Regions from separate parts of the Kribbella amoyensis genome, predicted to be linked through region 1. Evidence: riboswitches for the same ligand, from Rfam matches in the RefSeq annotation. Region 1 holds a riboswitch; each other region holds the start of a gene.

Region 1 (5,399 bases):
GAACTGGCGGACCGACGCCGAGCTGGCCGAGGTGTACGCGGTCTGGGGCGGGTACGCGTACGGCCAGGGCCTGGACGGGGCCGAGGCGCGTGGGTCGATGGAGCGCGCGTACGCCCGGATCCAGGTGGCCGCGAAGAACGCCGACACCCGCGAGCACGACATCATGGACTCGGACGACTACTTCCAGTACCACGGCGGCATGGTGGCGATGGTGCGGCACCTGACCGGCGCCAACCCGAAGGCGTACATCGGCGACTCGGCGGTGCCCGCGCAGGTGAAGACCCGGTCGCTGGAGGAGGAGACCAAGCGGGTCTTCCGGGCCCGGGTGGTGAATCCGCGCTGGATGGCGGCGATGCAGCGGCACGGGTACAAGGGCGCCTTCGAGATGGCGGCCACGGTCGACTACCTCTTCGGGTACGACGCGACCGCGGGGGTGGTGGACGACTGGATGTACGAGACGCTCACCACCGAGTACGTCGCGAACCATGAGGTGGCGGAGTTCTTCCGCAAGTCCAACCCGTGGGCCCGGCACGGGATCGCGGAGCGGCTGCTCGAAGCGGCCCAGCGCGGACTGTGGTCCGAGCCGTCCGCCGAAGCCCTGGAGACCCTGCGGGCCGCCGTGCTCGAGACCGAGGGTGACATCGAGGACCGCTGACTCCTGCTCGACGTCCGGTGTTCAGGCCGGGCCCGACGCGGTGTGATTGGGTGGAGTCATGGCTGCCGAGCGACTCCGGGTCCTGATCACCAACGACGACGGGTACCAGGCGCGCGGGATCCGCGCCCTCGCGGCAGCCGTCGCCGCCCAGGGTCACGACGTGGTCGTGGTCGCGCCGCTGGACGACCAGAGCGGCGTCGGGTCCGCCCGGGCCGGGATGGTCGGGCGGCCGATCGAGTCGGCGTCCGAGGAGGCCGGTGGCATCACCTTCACGGGGATCGCCGGCACGCCCGCGCTCGCGGTGACGCTGGCCGCCGTCGGCGCGTTCGGGGCCGCGCCGGACGTGGTCGTCTCCGGGATCAACCACGGCCACAACATCGGCGTACCGATCCTGCACTCCGGGACCGTCGCGGCCGCGCTCACCGCCGCGACCCAGGGGATGTCGGCGCTCGCAGTGAGTATCGACTCCGAGACCCCGCAGTACCTGGAGACCGCCGGCGCGGTCGCGGCCGAGGCGCTCGACTGGCTCGTCGGCGAACCGGCCGGCACGGTCCTCACGCTGAACGTCCCGGATCGCCCGGTGGCCGAGCTGGAGGGGATCCGGCGCGCCCACCTGACGCCGATCGAACGGTCCCGCATCGCCGGGACCGTCGCCGAGACCGGCGAGCCGATGATCGTGCTGGAGGACCCGGAGGCCGCGCCCGACCCGGCCACCGACGAGGCCCTGCTGGCCAAGGGCTACGTCACCGTCACGCCCATCGTCGGGGTGCGCGAGACCGACGTCGCGGTTCCCACCGACCGGTGGACCGAAGCGCTCCAGTCCTGAGGCTCCGCGGCCGGTAGGTGGTGATCGTCGCCACCCGACCGGAGTGCTGCCCGGGGCGTCGCCGTGTGCCATGATCTGGCGGACGGCAGTGGAGGAACACCGGTGACCGGCTGAGGCCGGGAGTCCGGGGCGGTCCCGCCACTGTGACCGGGTGATTCCCGGAAGCCAGGACATCTGCCGCCGTCCGCCCGGGAGCGTTGGCGTGCCCGGGTGTGCCGAGTGCCGTTGCGGGCGTGGACACCCGCTGGACGAAGGGAATCGCCGCTGATGCGGTCTGCTCCGACCACTGCCCGTCCTTCGCTGGGCTTCCCGTTCACCGCCGTCGTCGGGATGGACGACCTGCAGCTCGCGCTGGTGCTGGCCGCGATCTCACCGGCCATCGGCGGCGTGCTGATCCGCGGCGAGAAGGGGACGGCCAAGTCGACGGCCGTCCGCGCCCTGACCGAGATCCTGCCCCCGGTCGACGTGGTCACCGGCTGCCGGTTCTCCTGCGACCCGGGCGACCCCGATCCCGACTGCCCCGACGGTCCCCATGACGCCGCTGCCGCTGCGGTGCGACCCGCGCGGCTGGTGGAACTGCCGGTGGGCGCGACCGAGGACCGGGTACTCGGCTCGCTGCACCTGGAACGCGCGCTGGCCGAGGGCATCACGGCGTACGAGCCGGGGTTGCTCGCCGCCGCGCATCGCGGGCTGCTGTACGTGGACGAGGTCAACCTGCTGCACGACCACCTGGTCGACGTCCTGCTGGACGCGGCCGCGATGGGCCGGGCGACCGTCGAGCGGGACGGGGTGTCGGTGACGCACCCGGCGCGGTTCGTCCTGGTCGGGACGATGAACCCGGAGGAGGGCGAGCTCCGGCCACAGCTGCTCGACCGGTTCGGCCTGACCGTGGACGTGGTCGCGAGCCGGGATCCCGCGGTCCGGGTCGAGGTGATGCGGGCACGGCTGGCGTACGAGGCCGACGCGGCGAGCTTCGTCGGCCGGTACGACGCCGCGCAGCGCGAACTCGCCGAGCGCATCGTCAAGGCGCGGAGCCTGCTGGCGGACGTGATCCTGACCGACCCGGCGCTGCGGCAGATCGCCGAGATCTGCGCCGCCTTCGACGTGGACGGGATGCGGGCGGACCTGGTCACCGCGCGGACCGCGGTCGCACACGCGGCCTGGTCGGGGCGGACCGTGGTGGAGGTGGAGGACGTCCGGGCCGCGGCGAAGCTCGCCCTGCCGCACCGGCGGCGGCGCAACCCGTTCGACGCGCCCGGGCTGGACGAGGAGCAGCTCGAGCAGGCGATCAACGACAGCATGCCGCAAGACCCGGACGACGATCCCGACGGTGGTCCCGACGGCGGTCCCGGGGGTGGCGGGCCTGAGGGTGGTCCGGATGATGGCGGGCCGGATCGTGATGGGTCGGACCGCGACTCCGCGTCCTCCGGCGCCGACGACGCGAACAACGCCGAGCAAGCTGGCGCGGCGCCGGCCGGGCAGGTCGCGGCCAGTTCCGAGCCGTACAAGGCGCGCCTGCTCAGCATCCAGTCGGCCGGGACCGGGGTCGCCGGCCGCCGGTCGCGCGCGATCACCGAGGTGGGCCGCGTCGTCGGCGACCGCGTCCGGGTCGGGCGTGAGTCCGGCCGCCCGCATCTGCTGGCGACCCTGCGCAACGCGGCGCCGCACCAGCGCACCCGCGGCCGGACCGGTCCGGGTCTCGCCGTGCGGCCGGCCGACGTCCGGATGACGGTCCGCGAAGGCCGCGAGGGCAACCTGGTCCTCTTCTGCGTCGACGCGTCCGGCTCGATGGGGACGAAGAAGCGGATGGGCGAGGTGAAGACGGCGATCGTCTCGCTCCTGCTGGACGCGTACCAGCGCCGCGACACGGTCGGCCTGGTCACCTTCGCCCGCACCACGGCCACGGTCGCGCTGCCGCCGACCGGCAGTGTCGAGACCGCGGTTCGCCGGCTCGAATCCCTGCCGACCGGCGGGCGGACCCCACTGGCCGAAGGTCTGCTGCAAGCGGCCGACGTCCTGCGAATCGCCGCGATCCGCGATCCGCGCCGCCGGCCGATGCTCGTCCTCGTCACCGACGGCCGGGCGACCCAAGGTGAGAACGCCTTCGCCCGGGCTCGTCAGGCCGCCGGGTGGATCGCGGCGCAGGGGATCGCCACGATCGTCGTGGACTGTGAGTCACGGCGTGGCGTCCGGCTCGGGCTGGCGGCAGAACTGGCCGGCGACCTCGGCGCGGAGTACCTGGATCTGGGCGAGGTCGCGGCGGGTCACCTGGTCCGCGCGGTGACGGAACGGCGGGCCGCCTGATGCCGCAAGGACAGCCGACCGAGGTACCGAAGGACGGTCTGACCACCCGGCAGCGGCGGAACCGGCCGTTGCTGATGGTGCACACCGGGGAGATGAAGGGGAAGTCGACCGCCGCCTTCGGGATGGCGTTGCGCGGCTGGAACCAGGGCTGGAACATCGGCGTGTTCCAGTTCGTCAAGAGCGCGAAGTGGCGGGTCGGCGAGGAGAGCGCGTTCAAGGCGCTCGGGCAGTTGCACGAGGCAACGGGTCAGGGTGGTCCGGTCGAGTGGCACAAGATGGGCGAGGGCTGGAGCTGGTCGCGCAAGAGCGGCACCGAGGAGGACCACGCCGCCGCCGCGCTGGAGGGCTGGCGGGAGATCCAGCGCCGGATCGCGGCCGAGGCGCACGACCTGTACGTGCTGGACGAGTTCACCTATCCGATGAAGTGGGGCTGGGTCGACGTCGACGAGGTGGTCGCGACGCTGACGGACCGGCCGGGCCACCAGTACGTGGTGATCACCGGCCGGAACGCCGATCCACGGTTGCTCGCCGCGGCCGATCTGGTCACCGAGATGACCAAGGTGAAGCATCCGATGGACGCGGGGCAGAAGGGCCAGAAGGGGATCGAGTGGTGATCCCGCGGATCGTCGTGGCCGCACCCGCCTCGGGGGCCGGCAAGACGACGGTCGCGGTCGGGCTGATGGCGGCCCTGCGGAAGGCCGGGCACACCGTGGCCGGGTTCAAGGTCGGCCCGGACTACATCGATCCCGGCTTCCACGCCGTCGCGACCGGGCGCCCCGGCCGCAACCTCGACGCGATGCTGTCCGGCGAGGAACGCGTCGCACCGTTGTTCACCCACGGCGCGGCGGGGGCGGACATCGCCGTGGTCGAGGGCGTGATGGGCCTGTACGACGGCGCCCTCGGGACCGACGGGTTCTCCTCCACGGCCCATGTCGCGAAGTTGCTCCGGGCCCCTGTCGTCCTGGTGGTCGACGCCTCGGCGGCCGGTCGCAGTGTGGGTGCCGTGGTCCAGGGATTCGTTGCCTTCGACACCGAGGTACGGATCGTCGGGGTGATCCTGAACAAGGTCGGCTCCGACCGGCACGAGGCCGAGGTCCGGGCCGGGGTCGCCCCGACCGGTGTCCCGGTGCTCGGCGTTCTCCGCCGCGATACCAGGCTGACCGTCCCGAGCCGTCACCTCGGCCTGGTTCCCGCCGACGAGCAGAGGAGTCAGGCGGACACCGCGGTCGAGGCGGCGGCCGAGCTGGTTCGCGCGGGTGTCGACCTCGAGGCATTCGTCGCTGCGGCGAGCGCGGCCGTGCCCTTGGAGACGGACGTGTGGGACCCGGCCGATGAGGTCGCCCCGGCCGAGGCGGGCAGGCCGGTGATCGCGATGGCGGGCGGGCCGGTCTTCTCCTTCCGGTACACCGAGACGGCCGAGCTGCTGACCGCGGCCGGTGCCGAGGTGGTCACGTTCGACCCGTTGCACGACCAGTTGCCCGAGGCAACCGCCGCGCTGTACCTCGGGGGCGGCTTCCCGGAGATGCACGCCGAGGCGCTCTCCGCGAACGTCGCCCTGCGGGACCAGGTGGCCGGTGCCGTCGCGGGCGGTCTGCCCGTGATCGCCGAGTGCGC
Region 2 (5,399 bases), on a different contig from region 1:
ACTCGGAGTAGCACAGATGCGTGTGCACCTGGACTCGCGCGGGCGCACCGGCGGTGGCCAACCGGAACGCGCCGACCGCCCAGTCCAGGTACTCCTTGTGCTCGGCCTCGCGGAGCGGCAGCAGTTCGCGCAACGCGGGCTCGTCGACCTGGATGATGCCGGTGCCGGCGTCGACCAGGTCCCCGATCTCGTCCCGGAGCGCGAGGGCGACCTGGTCCGCGGTGACCGCGAGCGGCTGGTCGTCGCGGACGAAGGACCAGGCCAGGATCGTCACCGGGCCGGTCAGCATGCCCTTCACCGGCCGATCGGTGAGCGACTGCGCGTACGACGTCCAGCCGACCGTCATCGGGCCGGTCCGGGCCACGTCGCCGTGCAGGATCGGCGGCCGGACACAGCGGGTCCCGTACGACTGGACCCAGCCGAGCCGGGTGGTCGCGAACCCGTCGAGCTGCTCGGCGAAGTACTGCACCATGTCGTTGCGTTCCGGCTCGCCGTGGACCAGGACGTCGAGCCCCAGCTCGGTCTGGACCAGCACCACCCGGGCGATCTCGGCGCGCATCCGCTCGTCGTACGTCGACTGGTCGATCCGGCCCGCCTGGAACTCGGCCCGCGCTCGGCGGACGTCGGCCGTCTGCGGGAAGGAGCCGATCGTCGTGGTCGGAACCGCGGGCAGCCGGAGGGCCTCCCGTTGCGCGGCGGCGCGTTCGGCGTACGGGGCGCGACGCCGGTCCTCGGGCCGGATCGCGGCCACTCGCGCCTGGATCTCGGTATCTCCCGGCTCACGTCCAACGGCCGAGCTCAGGACGCCGCGGTCGTCGTGGAGCGCCCGGCCGAGGAGTACCACCTCGTCGACCTTCTGCGCGGCGAAGCTCAGCCGGTCGCGGACCTGGGGATCGACGTCGGTCTCCACGGCCACGTCGTACGGGACGTGGAGCAGCGAGCAGGACGTCGAAACCACCAGCTGACCAACCGATCCGAGCAGCACCGCGCACCGTGACAGGGCGGCCCCGAGGTCGGTCCGCCAAACGTTGCGCCCGTCCACCACTCCCGCGACCACCGTCTTGCGCTGGAACTCGGGCAGCGCCGCGATCCGTTCGACGGTCCCGGGCGCGGACACCAGGTCGACGGCGATCCCCTCCACCGCGGTGGCCGCCAGCCGGGGGAGTGCGTCGCCCAGGTCGCCGAAGTACGACGCCACCAGCAGCTTCGGGCGCCGGGGGAGCGCGGACAGCCGGTCGTACGCGGACCGCAAGACGTCCAACTCGGCCGGGGTCCGGTCAGCCACGAACGCCGGTTCGTCGAGCTGGACCCACTCGGCGCCGGCCGCGTCGAGTCGCTCGAGCAGTTCCGCGTACACGTCGAGCAGCGGGTCGAGCAGATCGAGCGGGGCGAAGCCGGGGGCCGCATCCGCCGACGCCTTCGACAACAGCAGGAACGTCACCGGGCCGACCAGGACAGGCCGGGTCCGTACCCCGAGCGCGGCCGCCTCGGCGAGCTCGGCCAGCGGCTTGTCCCCGGCGAGCCGGAAGCTGGTCGCGCCGTCGAGTTCGGGGACCAGGTAGTGGTAGTTCGTGTCGAACCACTTCGTCAGTTCCAGCGGAGCCACGTCGCCGGTACCACGGGCCATCGCGAAGTACGTGTCGAGCCGCGACAACCCGAGTTCGCGGAAGCGGTGCGGTACGGCGTCGACCAGATGGGCCAGGTCGAGTACCTGGTCGTAGTACGAGAACGTGTTGCCAGGAACGACGTCCAAGCCGCGGCCGGCCAGGTCGGTGAGCGTGGCGGCTCGTTGCCCGGCCGTGCGGCGCTCGAGTTCGGTGGCGTCGATCGCGCCGGCCCAGTACTGCTCGACGGCGTGCTTGAGTTCTCGCCGGGGCCCGATCCGCGGGTAGCCCAGCACGGTGGTCCCGATCGGACCGATGGATGTGTTCACGTCTCTCTCCTCGCGAGCGCGGTGACGAGGCGCTGGGCTCGCGGGACGGCGACCAGGCGGCACGCCGACGCACGGCAGCCGCTGCAGGCAGGTCCTCCCACGAGACCCTCGACCTCACCGCACACCGGGTGGTGTGCGGACCGAAGGCAGGTGTTCGGACTCACGGGCGGGCCGACCGGATTCGGTCGGCTGGCCTACTGGCCGTCGCTTCCCAGGCCTTGCGGCCCAGTGCTTCTGACGGCGGTCGTTCCCGTTCACCGCTGCGGGGCAGTCCCGGATTCGCGCCAGGTTCCCTGTTGCCTCGTGCCTCGCCGCGCCTCTGCGCGGCCGACACGAACCATCGGCGGCACCGACCTTAGCGCGTCCCGTCGACCCGGTGTGTCGGCCGTCTCACCTCGGCAGCGATCAGTTCTGCCCGTTGGAGAGGAACAGCGTCACCTGGGACCCCGGGGGCGGGCGGTCGCCGGTTCGCGGATCGGTGTAGGCGACGGTGCCCTCGGCCTCCGGGGAGTTCACCCGGTCGCCGGACAGGACGACCTGGTACCCGGCTCGGCTCAGCGTGTCCGTCGCCTCGCCGGGGCTCATCCCGCTGACCGGGGGCAGGGACTTGCCGTCGCCGCCGGTGATCTTGCTGTTCGGCGGGACGAAGCGGCGCAGCGGCATCCCCTGCAGGGCCTTCTCCATCGCGGTCTGCCAGAGCGGGCCCGCGGTCCCGGACCCGGTCGGGTCGGAGATGTCCTGGCCGTCGAGGGTGTGGCCGTACATCAGGTTCGTGTACGGCAGGGTGGCGTCGGCGACGACGGCGGCCGCGGCCAGGTTCGGGGTGTAGCCGGCGTACCAGACGGCCAGGTTGTCCTGGATGGTGCCGGTCTTGCCGGCCAGGTCCCAGTTGCCGAAGTTCAGCCGGCCGCCGGTACCGCCCGGTTCCATCACGGCGCTGAGGACGCGGTTGACGCCGTCGGCGACGGCGGGAGTGAGGACCTGCCGGCAACCGATCCCGGGCGTCTGGACGGGCTTGCCGGACTTGTCCTGCACCGACGTGACCACGGTCGGCCGGCAGTACTTGCCGCGGGCCGCGAAGGTCGCGTACGCGTTCGAGAGCATCAACGGAGTCACGTACCCGACGCCGAGCGTCATCGAGACCACCTGGTCGAGCGGTTCCTGGGTCTGCGCGTTGTACATGCCGAGGTTCGCCGCGATCGTGGCGATCGAGCACAGCCCGGTGCGCTGGGACAGTTGCAGGAAGTACGTGTTGGTCGAGGCCTTCGCGGCTTCGATCATCGTCAGGTTGCCGCTGCGGGTGGAGTTCCGCGGGCGGTAGTTCGGGTCCCGGGTGGAGCCGGAGCAGGTCTTGAACCGGCGTCCACTCAGGTCGATCTGCGCGGGCGAGTTGATCCGGTACGTCAGCGGCAGCCCCTGCTGGATCGCGGCCGCGATCGTGAACGCCTTCATGGTGGAGCCGTTCTGGAACCCGCCGTACCCGCCGGGGTACGACTTCTCCACGTTCAGGTTGTAGTACGTGTGGTTGCGGCCCTTGCCGTACGGCTTGCTCTGCACCATCCCCTTGACCAGGCCGCTGCCTGGCTCGACCACGGTGATGGCCGCGATCGCGGTGTCCGAGACCTTGGCGTGCTCCTTGATCGACGCCTGCGCGGCCGCCTGGATCCGCGGGTCGAGCGAGGTCCGGATGGTCAGCCCGCCGGTCTTCAGGTAGTGCTCGCGCTCCTTCGGGGTACTGCCGAGGGCCGGGTTGTCCAGCAACTTGGCCACCGCGTACTCGCAGTAGAACGGGTACCGCGAGTTGGCGCAGCCGTTCGGGACCTTGCGGATCTTCTTGAAGTCGATCACCGGCGCCTTCCTGGCGTCCGCGGCCTGCTTGGCAGTGATCAGGTTCAGCTCGCGCATCCGGGCGATGACCAGGTCCCGGCGGTCCTTGGCCCGCTTCAGGTTGTTCGTCGGGTCGTACCCGGTCGGGTTCTTCACCAGGCCGGCCAGCATCGCGGCCTGGGGCAGGGTGAGCTTGGCGGCCGAGACGCCGAAGTAGTGCTGCGCGGCCGTCTGGACGCCGAACGCGCCGTCGCCGAAGTTGGCCAGGTTCAGGTACTTCTCCAGGATCTGGTCCTTGCTGAACTGCTTCTCGATGGCGACCGCGTACCGCAGCTCGGTGAGCTTGCGCTCGTAGGTGACGGCGGTGGCCGCTTTGCGTTGCTCGGCGGTGTCGGCCTTCTCGATCAGGCTCATCTTCACGTACTGCTGGGTGATGCTGGAGCCGCCCTGCTGGACCGAGCCCTCGCTCCGGTTCCGGATCAGCGCGCGCAGCGTGCCCTGGGCGTCCAGGGCGCCGTGCTCGTAGAAGCGTGAGTCCTCGATCGCGACGATCGCGCGCCGCATGATCGGGCTGATCTGGTCCAGCGGCACCGGGACCCGGTTCTGTTCGTAGAGGGTGGCGATCCAGGTCCCGTCGGCGGCCAGCATCTTGCTGCGGACGGCGAGTGGAGCGGTCTCCAGGTCCTGCGGCAGGTTCTGCATCGAGACGGCCGCCTTCTGGGTGGCGAACCCGGCGAACCCCGCGAACGGAATCGCCAGCCCCGCGGCCAGCGCACCAGCCAGCACGCTCACGCCGAGGAACACGACCAGCGACCGAGCGCGACTGCGGACACCCCTTTCGGCTGTGCGCATACCACAAGGCTAACGGAGGAGGTGGAGGCGGGTCAGGACTCGCCGCAAATTAGGTTAGGTTAACCTAACCGCCATGATCGCTCGACGCATCGGAGTTGCGGCTGCCCTGCTCGCCCTCGCGACGACGTTCGCGGGGTGCGGGACCGGCCCGGAGGAGGCGAGCGCGGACGAGCCGTTCGCCCGCGTGGCCACGAAGTTCGGCGAGGTGAAGGTCCCTTCCGAGCCGAAGCGGGTGGTCGCCCTCGGCTGGGGCGACGCGGAGACGGCGCTGGCGCTCGGGGTCCAGCCGGTCGGCGCGAGCGACTGGCTCGCCTTCGGCGGTGAAGGGGTCGGTGTCTGGGCGAAGGGGATGTACCAGCAGGCGCCGCAGCTGATCGGCACGCTCGAGCCCGAGTACGAGAAGATCGCGGCGCTGAAGCCGGACCTGATCCTCGACGTGAAGTCCAGCGGCGACCAGGCCCGGTACGACACCCTCGCCGCGATCGCGCCGACGGTGGGCGTCCCGGCCGGCGCCGAGCAGTACAAGCTGTCCTGGAAGCAGCAGACCGAGCTGATCGCGGCGGCGCTGGGCCGGTCCGCCAAGGGACGCGAGGTGATCGACGCGGCCACCAAGAGCTTCGAGCAGGCGGCGAGCGAGCACCCCGAGTTCGCCGGGAAGACGATCACGCTGGGCGCCCGGACCTCGGCGGGCTACGGCGCCTACGTGTCCGGGACCGGGCGGGTCGAGTTCGTCCAGCGGCTCGGGTTCAAGAACAACCCGGAGATCGACGCGCGGAAGACCGAGAAG
Region 3 (5,399 bases), 3.6 Mb from region 1:
CTGCCCGGGCCGCCTCGAGGACCACGTGAACGCCGGTCATGCCCAGCTCGACGCGGTGGAGATCACCGTGCTCGACGAGGCGGACCACATGGCCGACCTCGGCTTCCTGCCGGCGGTTCGCCGGCTGCTCGCGGCGACGCCGGAGAAGGCGCAGCGGCTGCTGTTCTCCGCGACGCTGGACGCCGGGGTGGACGTGCTGGTGCAGCGGTTCATGCACAACCCGGTGACGCACAGTGTGGACTCCGCGCAGTCGCCGGTGGCGAAGATGACGCACCACGTGCTGCACGTGAAGGCCGACACCCGGCTGCCCGTCCTGGTCGACCTGACCGCGGCGCCGGGGCGGACGCTGGTGTTCACCCGGACCAAGTACGGCGCGAAGGCGCTGACCAAGAAGCTGATCGCGCAAGGCGTCCCCGCGGTGGAGCTGCACGGCAACCTGTCCCAGGGCGCCCGCACACGGAACCTGGAGGCGTTCTCGGACGGCTCGGCGAACACGCTGGTCGCGACCGACATCGCGGCTCGCGGGATCCACGTGGACGACGTCACCCTGGTCATCCACGCCGACCCGCCGATCGAGCACAAGGCGTACCTGCACCGCTCCGGCCGGACCGCTCGGGCCGGTGCGGAGGGCACCGTGGTCACGCTGATGACGGACGACCAGGTCCGCGACGTCCGCGACCTCACCCGCAAGGCGGGGATCGCGCCGACCGTCACCAAGCTGATCCCGGGTGATCCGCTGCTCACCGAGCTCGCACCGGGCGAGCGGACCTTCGTGGAGCCGCCCGCCAAGACCCAGCCGGTACGCCGGGCCGCCGGGCGCACCGCGGAAGGTACGTCGGAGCGGGACCGCGCCACGGACGGTGAGTCGGCCCGCGGCTCGGCGGGGTCGCGCGGACGCCGTCGCCGGGGTCGCGCAGGCGGCAACCCGCGAGGCGCCAACTCGCGAGGCACCAACGCGCGAGCCGGCAACCCGCGGGGCGGCGCGTCCAAGTCGGCCGCGGCACCCAAGAGCTACACGACGACCACCCCGGGAGCCACCAGCCGCCCGGCAGGAGCAGCAGCCTTCTCCGCCGGCACCCGAGCCGGCAGCCGCCGCTCCCGCTGACAACATCCCGTAGAGACCACGCCCGCGCCGGGAAGGGCGGGCGTGGTCTCTTGTCGGGGGCCACTGCGCCTCCTCCTGGTGACGGACCCAGGCCGGTACGGTGCGGGAGTGAGCATCGTCGCGCAGATCTTCGTCGGCCTGGCCGGTGTGTTCCACCTCGCCGTCTTCGCGCTGGAGAGCGTGCTGTTCCGCAAGCCGAGCACCTACCGGCGGTTCCTGATCAGGACGCCGGAGGAGGCCGAGGTGGCGCGGCCGTGGGCGTTCAACCAGGGCTTCTACAACCTCTTCCTGGCGATCGGGGCGCTCGGCGGTCTGGTCGCGGGCGGCGACCGGGGTCACGCGATCGCGCTGTTCGCGTGTGCCTGTATGGCCGGGGCCGGTCTCGTCCTGGTTGCCTCGGACCGGCGGATGGTCCGGTCCGCCGCGTTGCAGGCCGTGCCGCCGATCCTCGCGCTGGTGTTCGCCGCCGTGCTCTGATTCAGGATCGCTCGACGTCGCCAGTTGACTTCAAGCGCACTTGAGGCCTGAAGGTTTCGACATGACCACCACCGCGACCGACGAACCGACCCGCGCTCCGGCCCGAACCCCCGGCGTGCTCGCGCCGGAGTACCGCGCCCTGACCGTCGGGATGGTCGCGCTGATCACCCTGGTCGCGTTCGAGTCGCTGGCGGTCACCACCGCGATGCCGACCGTGGCGCAGGCGCTCGACGGGTTGTCGCTGTATGCCCTCGCGTTCGGCGGGCCGCTGGCTTCCGGCGTCGTCGCGATGGTCGTCTCGGGCACCTGGTCCGACCTGAAAGGGCCGACCCGCCCGCTCTGGTACGGCACCGCGTGGTTCCTCGCCGGACTGCTGATCGCCGGGCTGGCTCCCACGATGGAGGTCCTGGTCGTCGGCCGCGTCATCCAGGGCTTCGGCGCGGGCCTGCTGACGGTCGCGTTGTACGTGGTCGTCGGCCACCTGTACCCGGCGGCGCTGCGACCGCGGATCTTCGCGGCGTTCGCGACCGGCTGGGTGGTGCCGTCGTTGGTCGGGCCCGCGATCGCCGGGTTGATCGTGGAGCACACCAACTGGCGCATCGTCTTCCTCGCCGTACCGGTGATGGCGATCCCGGCCGCGCTGATCATGCGGCCCGGTCTGGCTCGCGGTGACGTCCGGGCGACAACCAGTGGCAAGCTCTGGAACAGGCAGGCGTGGTGGGCGCTCGCGGCCGCCGTCGGCGTCGGGCTGCTCCACTACGGTGGCCAGCAGCGGGGCGTACTCCAGCTCGCGCTGATCGTCGTCGGTCTGGCCGCGGTCGCTTCGTTCGCGCCCAGGCTGCTGCCGAAGGGCACGTTCGCGATCGGGGCCGGGCTGCCCGCGGTGATCGCGTTGCGCGGCCTGGTCGCGGCAGCCGGGTTCGTGGCCGAGGTCTTCCTGCCGCTGATGCTGACCCGTGAACGCGGGCTGTCGCCGGCGTTCGCGGGGCTCGTGCTCACCGTGAGCGCGCTGAGCTGGACCGCAGCCTCCTGGTACCGCGGCCGGCCGAACCAGCCGTTCGAGCCGCACGTCTTCCTGCAGGCGGGCATGGTGTCGCTGCTGCTCGGCATCGTGATCGCGGCCGCGACCCTGAACGAGCACGTCCCGGTCGTGATCGGGATCCTCGGCTGGGGTTTGGCCGGGCTCGGGATGGGGACCGTGTTCCCGACCGTCTCGGTGCTGGTGCTGGAGTACTCGAGTCCGGAACAGCAGGGCGCGAACAGCTCGGCCTTGCAGCTGAGCGACTCGTTGCTGACGGCAACCGTACTGGCGGTCGGCGGCTCGCTGTTCGCCGCGCTCGAGCCGCACTCCGCGACGACGGCGTACCTGACCGCGTTCGGTCTGCCCGCGGCCCTCGCCCTGCTCGGTGTCGTCGCGGCCCGGCGGACGCGAGCCTGAGCCGGCCTACTCCTTGGACCCGCTGACCGCGATGCTCGCGCCGAGGCCGATGATCATCAGCCCGCCGGTCCCACCGACCAGTTCGAGCCGCCGTGGCGATCGGGCGAACCACTCCCGCGCCGTCCCGGCGACCAGGGCCCACAGGCTGTCGGTGCACAGGGCGATGAGCAGGAACACCAGGCCGAGGACCAGGATCTGCGCCGTCGCCGGTCCCGCCTTCGCGTCGACGAACTGCGGCAACACCACGGCGAAGAACACGGCCGTCTTCGCGTTCGTGACGCCGACCAGGAACCCTTGCCGCAGAACGCGCCGCGTGCTGCCCGGCTTCACCCCGGTCGCGAGCGCCTCGGCCAGCGACTTGCGGGTGCGGAACGCGTGCACGCCGAGATACACGAGGTACGCCGCGCCGGCCAGCTTCACCACGGTCAGGGCGACGGCGCTGGCCGCGATCAGGGCGCCGAGGCCGAAGGCGACGGCGAGCAGCATCACGGTGGCGCCGAGCGTGTTGCCGACCATCGTGAGCAACGCTTCCCGGCGGCCGACGGCGAGCGCGCGACCGACGATGAACAGCACGCTCGGTCCGGGGACGACGATGATCACCAAGGCGGTGACGGCGAACGCGACCAGGTGATGGGCAGACGGCATCTGCTCAGCGTAGGTGGGTCCGCGACCCGGTGGGAAACATCACCCGGCTCGTCTCGTCCGTTGACCCTTGCCGAACGTGGCCGCTACGGTTCGCAGGACAACCTGCGATGCCATGAGGGAAACCGGTGAGAGTCCGGTACGGCCGCGCCACTGTGAGCGAGCTTGCTCGTGAGTCAGGACGCTCGGGCACCAGCAGACCTTTCGAAGGGGACGCGCACTTCCCCAGGAGGTATTCACGATGCCCGCTCCTGCTCGCTCGGTCGCCGTACCGGCTGTCTCGCCGCGTCTGCTCGCGACCGCCCTGCTCACCGTCGGTCTGCTGCTGACGCTGGCTTACCTGGTCGCGTTCGACCAGGGCGCCGTCTCCCGTTCCGGGATGTTCCTGCACGAGCTGATGCACGACGGCCGGCACCTGCTCGGCGTGCCCTGCCACTGACGTCCTGCTCCACCCCTCACCGGCCCGGGTTCCGGGCTGAACCTCACGGACAGGACTCTGTCATGCGCACTTTCGGCAACCTTGTCGTGCGCGGACTCCTCGTCGGGCTCTTCGCCGGTCTGCTGGCCGGCGCCTTCGCGTACGTGACGGGCGAACCGCACATCGACGCCGCGATCGCGATCGAAGAGGCTGGCGGCGCCGCGCACACCCACGGCGATTCGCACGACACCAGCACGGAGGCGGCACCCGCCGACGAGGAGGAGCCACTCGTCAGCCGGAGCGGTCAGCGGGCCGGCCTCTTCCTCGCCACGGCCCTGTACGGCGTCGCGCTCGGCGGCATCTTCGCCGTCGGATTCACGCTGCTGCGCCGGCGACTGCGGACCACCAACGACTCGTACGCCGCGCTCGGTCTGGCGGCAGCCGGGTTCGTCGGGATCGTGCTGGTGCCGTTCCTGAAGTACCCGCCGAACCCGCCCGCGGTCGGTGACCCGGAGACGATTACCAAACGCACGGTCAGCTACCTGCTCACCCTGGTGATCGGGTTGCTCGCGATCTGGGCCGGCGTGGCCGCGTCCCGCTGGGCGGCGCGGTTCGGCGAGGCGCCGTGGATCCGGCTCGGCGTCGGCGGTGCGGCGCTCCTGGCGACCGTGGTCGCGGCGTACCTGGTGCTGCCCGCGATCAACGAGGTGCCGGGGTCGTTCCCGGCCACGCTGCTCTGGCAGTTCCGGTTCGCCTCGCTCGGTACTCAGGCGGTGCTCTGGACCCTGATCGGATTCGGTTACGCTGCGCTCGTGGATCGTCGCGTTCCGTCGAAGTCCGAGTCTGAGGTGGTGGCCGCGTGACCGCCCTTCGGCTGCTGGCGCATGCCCTGACCCCAGGCCTCCGCGGCCTCGTTCTCGGCGGTGAGCCCGCGCCCGATGCGGCCGGGCTCGACGCTGCCCGCGAGCTCAAGGTGTCCGCCGATCACGCGTACTGCGGTCCCGAACCGGCCGCGGTCCGGACCGCCGAGGTGCTCGGCCTGACCCCGACCGTGGACGCCGCGCTCCGCGATCGGCAGTACGGCGACTGGTCCGGGCGGAACCTCGAGGAGTTGCTCGCGGCCGAGCCGGACCGGGTCGCCGCATGGCTCGACCGCCCGCACACCGCCCCGCCGAACGGCGAGACCGAGAACGACCTGATCACCCGGGTCGCCGACTGGCTCGGCGATCTCGGTCAGCGGCACGACGAGCGCAGTACGGTCGTCGCCGTGGTGCATCCGGCCGTGGTCCGGGCGGCAGTGCTGTACGTGTTGGAAGCGC

What was found. A riboswitch is a leader RNA that binds a small molecule or an ion and turns the genes downstream of it on or off. The one in region 1 is predicted to bind cobalamin.
Region 2: linked by a shared signal. The riboswitch ahead of metE (5-methyltetrahydropteroyltriglutamate--homocysteine S-methyltransferase) and the one ahead of FB561_RS24330 (putative cobaltochelatase) in region 1 are both predicted to bind cobalamin.
Region 3: linked by a shared signal. The riboswitch ahead of FB561_RS07450 (CbtB domain-containing protein) and the one ahead of FB561_RS24330 (putative cobaltochelatase) in region 1 are both predicted to bind cobalamin.

What each region holds. Positions count from the first base shown of each region.
Region 1 is NZ_VIVK01000001.1:5,198,869-5,204,267, forward strand. It holds gene cobN (cobaltochelatase subunit CobN) at 1-655, shown strand, start outside; gene surE (5'/3'-nucleotidase SurE) at 714-1,481, shown strand; cobalamin riboswitch at 1,551-1,677, shown strand; gene FB561_RS24330 (putative cobaltochelatase) at 1,749-3,785, shown strand; gene cobO (cob(I)yrinic acid a,c-diamide adenosyltransferase) at 3,785-4,399, shown strand; gene FB561_RS24340 (cobyrinic acid a,c-diamide synthase CobB) at 4,396-5,399, shown strand, end outside.
Region 2 is NZ_VIVK01000005.1:19,880-25,278, reverse strand. It holds partial or broken gene metE (5-methyltetrahydropteroyltriglutamate--homocysteine S-methyltransferase) at 1-1,933, opposite strand, end outside; cobalamin riboswitch at 2,062-2,290, opposite strand; gene FB561_RS37520 (penicillin-binding protein) at 2,339-4,612, opposite strand; gene FB561_RS37515 (iron-siderophore ABC transporter substrate-binding protein) at 4,686-5,399, shown strand, end outside.
Region 3 is NZ_VIVK01000001.1:1,554,449-1,559,847, reverse strand. It holds gene FB561_RS07470 (DEAD/DEAH box helicase) at 1-1,105, shown strand, start outside; gene FB561_RS07465 (DUF1304 domain-containing protein) at 1,214-1,582, shown strand; gene FB561_RS07460 (MFS transporter) at 1,644-3,020, shown strand; gene FB561_RS07455 (LysE family translocator) at 3,027-3,665, opposite strand; cobalamin riboswitch at 3,735-3,885, shown strand; gene FB561_RS07450 (CbtB domain-containing protein) at 3,904-4,101, shown strand; gene FB561_RS07445 (CbtA family protein) at 4,164-4,943, shown strand; gene FB561_RS07440 (histidine phosphatase family protein) at 4,940-5,399, shown strand, end outside.